Regions from separate parts of the Nonomuraea sp. CX421 genome, predicted to be linked through region 2. Evidence: predicted binding sites of a transcription regulator. Region 2 holds the regulator's gene; the other holds the start of a gene.
The links. The regulator HspR, encoded in region 2, represses chaperone genes until heat shock. The targets are predictions, from matches to a motif close to ANTTGAGTCNNNNNGACTCAANT.
Positions count from the first base shown of each region.

Region 1: lon (endopeptidase La) is a predicted target of HspR. The motif match lies at 1,803-1,825, and genes of this name have one in related genera.

Region 1 is NZ_JCADBK010000015.1:116,112-119,520, reverse strand. Features, by position in the region: gene lon (endopeptidase La) at 1-1,789, opposite strand, end outside; gene AC5L3X_RS25435 (sensor histidine kinase) at 1,957-3,234, shown strand; gene AC5L3X_RS25430 (response regulator) at 3,231-3,409, shown strand, end outside.
Region 2 is NZ_JCADBK010000003.1:205,435-208,843, forward strand. Features, by position in the region: gene dnaK (molecular chaperone DnaK) at 1-96, shown strand, start outside; gene grpE (nucleotide exchange factor GrpE) at 96-689, shown strand; gene dnaJ (molecular chaperone DnaJ) at 712-1,887, shown strand; gene AC5L3X_RS06895 (heat shock protein transcriptional repressor HspR) at 1,891-2,241, shown strand; gene clpB (ATP-dependent chaperone ClpB) at 2,246-3,409, shown strand, end outside.

The DNA of each region.
Region 1 (3,409 bases), on a different contig from region 2:
CCGGCACCGAGGTGCGCTGCTTGGCCTCGGGCAGCGACGACTCCGGCACGAACCGGGGCCGGCCGAGGTAGCCGGTCAGGTCGTCCTCGCCGACCGTGACGGGCAGCTCGCCGCCCGCCGCGATCTTGCGCAGCACCCGGGCGACCGAACGCTCCAGCGACCGGACCCCTGCCTCACGGGTGTATTCGGCGGCCAGCCTGCGCAGCGCGGCGTCCTCGACGGTGACCTCCTCGGCCGTGAAGCCGGCCTGCTCCAGCTGCCGGGGCAGCAGGTGGTCGCGGGCGATCGCCACCTTCTCGTCCTCGGTGTAGCCGTCGAGGGTGACGACCTCCATCCGGTCGAGCAGCGGCCCGGGGATGGCCTCCAGGACGTTGGCCGTGGCTAGGAAGAGCACGTCGGACAGGTCCAGCTCGACCTCGAGGTAGTGGTCGCGGAACGTGTGGTTCTGCGCCGGGTCGAGCACTTCGAGCAGCGCCGCGGTGGGGTCGCCGCGGTAGTCGGCGCCGACCTTGTCCACCTCGTCGAGCAGCACGACCGGGTTCATCGAGCCGGCCTCGCGGATCGCCCGGACGATGCGGCCGGGCAGCGCGCCGACGTAGGTGCGCCGGTGGCCGCGGATCTCGGCCTCGTCCCGGATGCCGCCCAGCGCGACCCGGACGAACTTCCGGCCCATGGCGCGGGCCACGGACTCGCCCAGCGACGTCTTGCCCACTCCGGGAGGGCCGGCGAGGGCCAGCACGGCGCCGCTGCGGCGGCCGCCCACCACGCCGAGCCCTTGTTCCTGGCGGCGCTTGCGCACGGCCAGGTGCTCGATGATGCGGTCCTTCACGTCGGCGAGGCCGGTGTGGTCGGCGTCGAGCACCGCCCGTGCGCCCGTGATGTCGTAGACGTCCTCGGTCCGCTCGTTCCAGGGGATGTCGAGGACCGTGTCGAGCCAGGTGCGGATCCAGCCGGTCTCCGGAGACTGGTCGGACGTCCGCTCCAGCTTGTCGACCTCCTTGAGCGCGGCCTCGCGGACCTTCTCCGGCAGGTCGGCGGCCTCGACGCGGGCCCGATAGTCCTCCTCCTCGGTCTCGGTGGAGTCACCGTTGAGCTCCTTGAGCTCCTTGCGGACCGCGGCGAGCTGCTGACGCAGCAGGAACTCCCGCTGCTGCTTCTCCATGCCCTCCTGGACGTCCTTGCGGATCGTCTCGGCCACGTCGAGCTCGGCGAGGTGGTCGCGCGACCACTCGATCAGCCTGGCCAGCCGGTCGGCCGGGTCGGCGGCCTCCAGCAGCTCGACCTTCTGGGCGGTGGTCAGCCAGGGGGTGTAGCCGGAGCTGTCGGCCAGCAGGGACGGGTCGTCGATCTGGTTGACCTGGTCGACCACCTGCCAGGCGCCGCGCTTCTGCAGAATCGTGGTGGCCAGGGCCTTGTACTCCTTGGCCAGCTCCTGGGCGCGCTCCCCCACGGCGACGGAGTCGATCGTGCTGGCCTCCACCCAGAGCGCGGCGCCGGGACCGGTCGTCCCGCTGCCCACGCGCACCCGGCTGACGCCGCGCACCACCGCGGCCGGCTCACCGCCGGGCAGCCTGCCGACCTGCTCCACGACGGCCTGCACGCCGATCGCGCCATAACGTCCGTCGATGCGGGGAACGAGAAGCACCCGCGGTTTGTTGAGCCCGGATGCCTGGGCGGCGTCGATCGCCGCGCGCACCTCGGAGTCGGACAGATCCAGCGGAACCACCATGCCGGGCAGGACGACCTCGTCGTCCAGCGGCAGCACCGGAAGGATCAAGCTTTCACTCATGCGAACTCCTCAAGGTTGAGTTATACAGACTCAATTCATTGGAGCCCATCGATGTTCCCTTCCCTGCCGGTGTTCGCTCACAGCGATCGTAATTTTGTAAGCTCATACCTGTGATGGTCAGACCTGAGGGGGACGCCAGGCGGACCCCGCCCCCGTAGGCTGGTCGGGTGATCTCGGCCGTGGTGAGCCCCTTCGCGCTCGCGCTGTGGCGGGGAGAGGCCGACCCGCCGTCGCCTCGTTCACGGCGGCTCGACCTGCCCGTGCCGCGCCGGCTGCGCGTGATCGTGCCGTTCCAGAGGCTCGATGTCGTGGTGATGGCCGATCTGCTGCTGACCTGGGTCCTGTTCGGCGTCGTGACCGGCGACGTCATCGAGTGGAACGCGAGCGTCGGCGAGCCGTTGTGGGAGGGGCTGATCTACGTGGCCGCCGGCGCCGTGGTCGCGCCGATCGCCCTGCGTGACCGGTGGCCGCTCGCGGCCTGGCGGACGGCCGTCGTGCTGGCGCCGTTCTGGATCTTCGTGGGGATCACGATCACCCTCCCGCAGGGCGGCATGCCCTACCCGGCGTGGGCGGCGATCATGTATCTCCTGGTGCTCTACTCGGTGTCCGTCCGCTGTGACCGGCACATCGCCTTCGCGGCCTGGATCATCACGGTCCTCGCCCTGTGGATCATCCAGCCCAACAGCATGATCGTCGGCACGGTGATGGTGACGGTGGCCGTCACGTTCGGCTACAACGTGCGCGTGCGCCGCACCGCCACGGCCAAGCTGGTCGAGGAGGAGCACCGCACCCAGGTGGCCGAGAGCGCCCAGGCGGTGCTCGCCGAACGCGCCCGCATCGCGCGCGAGCTGCACGACGTCGTCGCCCACCACATGTCGGTGATCGCCATCCAGGCCGAGGCGGTGCCACTGGAGGCGGCGGGCGATCCCGCGCGGCTGGAGGCGGGCCTGGCCGAGATCCGCGCGCTGTCGCTGGAGGCCATCGCCGAGCTGCGCCAGGTGCTCGGCGTGCTGCGCGACCAGAACGGACGCACCGACACCGCGCCGCTGCCCGGCCTCGACCGGATCGACGACCTGGTCGCCCACGCCCGCTCCGCCGGGCTGGCCGTGCTGATCAAGCGGCCCGGCTCGCTCGACGGGCTGCCGCCCGCCGTAGGCCTGTCGGCCTACCGGATCCTGCAGGAGTCGCTCAGCAACGCGATGCGCCACGCGCCCGGCGCGGCGGTTGCGATCGAGATCGCCCGCGACGACCACGACCTGCTCTTACGGGTCGCCAACGGGCCCGGCGCGACGCCCGGCGGCGCCCCGGGGGCCGGCCAGGGGCTGGTGGGCATGCGGGAGCGGGCGGCGCTGCTCGGCGGCGTCCTGGAGGCGGGGCCGGCCGAGGAAGACGGATTCCGGGTGGCGGCCAGGCTGCCGATCGCGGGAGCGGAGGGGACGAAGTGATCCGGGTGCTGATCGCCGACGACCAGGGCATGGTGCGGACCGGGTTCGGCGTGTTCCTGAGCGCGCAGCCCGACATCGAGGTGGTGGGAGAGGCGGCCGACGGCGCGCAGGCGATCCAGCGGGCCGCCGCGCTCGCCCCCGACGTGGTGCTGATGGACGTGCGGATGCCGGTCAT
Region 2 (3,409 bases):
GACGCCGCGCAGGGCCAGCAGACCCAGGACAAGGCCGACGACGACGTGGTCGAGGCCGAGATCGTGGACGACGACCAGGCGAAGAAGGACAAGTGATGCTGCCGCGCGAAAACGGGCACGAGGAGCCGGTGATCCGCGACAACCGCAAGATCGACCCTGAGACGGGAAAGGTGCGCGTGCCCGCAGATGGCAAGGCCGAGCAGCCCGCCGCTCCTGAGGCCACGGCCCAGGACGGCGAGCTGAAGGCACAGCTCACCGAGCGGACCGCCGATCTCCAGCGCCTCCAGGCCGAATACACCAACTACCGCAAGCGGGTCGAGCGCGACCGGATCGCGGTCCGCGAGCAGGCCGTCGCGGGCGCGTTGATGGAGCTCCTTCCGGTGCTCGACGACATCGGACGGGCTCGCGACCACGGTGAGCTCAACGGGGGCTTCGCGAAGGTGGCAGAGTCACTGGAGGCGACGCTCACCAAGCTCGGGCTCTCCGCGTTCGGCCAGAAGGGCGACCCCTTCGACCCGACCGTCCACGAGGCGCTGATGCACAGCTACTCACCGGACGTGACCGAGCCCACCGCGATCGAGGTGTTGCAGCTGGGTTACCGCATGGGTGACCGGCTGCTGCGCCCGGCGCGGGTGGCCGTGGCCGAGCCCGAGGACGCCCCCCCGGCGTCCTCAGACGACGACAACTGACGAAGAGCGAAGGGCCCTGTAGATGAGCACCAAGGACTACCTGGAGAAGGATTACTACGCCGTCCTTGGTGTGCCCAAGTCCGCCACCGCCGATGAGATCAAAAAGGCGTACCGGAAGCTGGCCAGGCAGTATCACCCGGACACCAATCAGGGCGACTCGGCCAAGGAGACCAAGTTCAAGGAGGTCTCCGAGGCCTACGACATCCTGTCCGACAGCAAGCGCCGCAAGGAGTACGACGAGGCGCGCACGCTGTTCGGGTCGGGTGTCGGCGGCCAGCGTCCCGGCGGTGGCGGGTTCCCGTTCGACTTCGGTGACCTGTTCGGCGGCACGGCCGGCCCACAGGGCGGTCACGGTGCGGGAGACCGCATCGGCGACCTGTTCGGCGGGCTGTTCAACCGCGGAGGCTCGACGCGTACGAGCGGCACGACGCGTCCGCGTCGCGGCCAGGACGTCGAGTCCGAGGTCACGCTGACGTTCACCGAGGCGGTCGAGGGCAGCACCGTGTCGCTCCGGCTGACCAGCTCGGCCGCCTGCGCGGCGTGCACCGGCACGGGAGCCAAGGCCGGCACGACCCCGCGGGTCTGCCCGACCTGTGAGGGCACCGGGGCGGCGAGCCGCAACCTCGGCAACTTCGCGTTCTCCGAGCCCTGCCGCGACTGCAAGGGCCGCGGGCTGCTCGTCGACGACCCCTGCCCCGTGTGCGAGGGCAGTGGCCGGGCCAAGAGCACCCGCACCATCCAGGCGCGCATTCCCGCCGGGGTAGCCGACGGCCAGCGGGTCAAGCTCAAGGGCAAGGGCGCGCCGGGCGAGAACGGCGGTCCCGCCGGAGACCTCTACATCCAGACCAACGTCAAGCCGCATGCGGTGTTCGGCCGGATGGGCGACAACCTCACGATCGTCGTGCCGGTGACGTTCACCGAGGCGGCGCTCGGCGCCGAGATCAAGGTGCCGACCCTCAAGGGGATGCCGGTCACGCTGCGCATTCCGCCGGGCACGCCCAACGGCCGTACGTTCAGGGTGCGCGGCAGGGGAGTCGCCCGCAAGGACGGCACCAAGGGAGACCTGCTCGCCAGTGTCGAGGTGGTCGTTCCCAAGACGCTCGACGACAAGTCGCGTGAGCTCCTGTCGGAGTTCAACACCGCGACCGCGGGTGACGACCCGCGGGCCGATCTCATTCTGCGAGCCAGAAGCGAGTAGCCGATGGACGCCAACTATTTCGACCTGTCAGACGACACTCCTGTCTATGTGATCTCGGTGGCCGCCCAGCTGTCGGGCCTGCATCCGCAGACTCTGCGGCAGTACGACCGGCTCGGGCTGGTCTGCCCGGGCCGTACGGCGGGGCGCGGCCGCCTCTACTCGACCCGCGACATCCTCCAGCTGCGCGAGGTGCAGCGGCTCTCCCAGGAGGAGGGCATCAACCTCGCCGGCATCAAGAGGATTCTCGAGCTCGAGAACGAGGCGCTGCGGCTGCGTGAGGAGGTTCACCGCCTCCGCTCCGAGATGCGGATGGTCAGGGCGCTGATCCGATACGAGCTGCCACCGGGGGCCTAGGAAGATGGACTACAAGCTCACCCAGAAAAGTCAGGAGGCTCTTTCGGGGGCCATGCGGCGCGCCGCCGCCGAGGGCAACCCGGAGATCGCTCCGGTTCACCTGCTGGGCACACTGCTCTCCCAGACCGGCGGCACCGCCGTGCCCCTGCTGGAAGCCGTGGGCGCCGACTGGAAGTCACTGCGGGCCAAGGCCGAGGAGCAACTGGCCGCGCTGCCCAAGGCACAGGGCTCGACCGTGAGCGCGCCGTCGAGCTCGCGCCAGCTGCTGACCGTGATCAACACGGCGGCCCAGCGCGCCAAGCGGCTGGAGGACGAGTACGTCTCCACCGAGCATCTGCTCGTGGGCTTGGCCACCGACGGCGGCCAGACGGCCGAGCTGCTCAAGTCGCAGGGGGCCACCCCGCAGGCGTTGCTCGACGCGTTCGAGAAGGTACGCGGCCACGCCCGCGTCACCAGCGAGACCCCCGAGGACACCTACCAGGCGTTGGAGAAGTACGGCGTCGACCTGACCGAGCGGGCCCGCGGCGGCAAGCTCGACCCGGTCATCGGCCGCGACTCCGAGATCCGCCGGGTCGTGCAGGTGCTGTCGAGGCGCACCAAGAACAACCCGGTGCTGATCGGCGAGCCCGGCGTCGGCAAGACCGCCGTCGTCGAGGGCCTGGCCCAGCGCATCGTGGCCGGTGACGTGCCCGAGTCGCTGCGCAACAAGCGGCTGATCTCGCTCGACCTGGGCGCGATGGTCGCGGGCGCCAAATACCGGGGTGAGTTCGAGGAGCGGCTCAAGGCCGTGCTGTCCGAGATCAAGGAGAGCAACGGGCAGATCGTCACCTTCATCGACGAGCTGCACACCGTGGTGGGCGCGGGCGCCGCCGAGGGCTCGATGGACGCGGGCAACATGCTCAAGCCCATGCTGGCCCGCGGTGAGCTGCGCATGATCGGCGCGACGACGCTCGACGAGTACCGCGAGCGCATCGAGAAGGATCCCGCGCTGGAGCGCCGCTTCCAGCAGGTGTACGTGGGTGAGCCCACCGTCGAGGACACGATCGCGATCCTGCGCGGGCTGAAGGGCCGCTACGAGGCCCACCACCAGGTGCAGATCGCCGACAGCGCGCTGGTCGCCGCCGCCGCCCTGTCCGATCGCTACATCACCAACCGCTTCCTCCCCGAC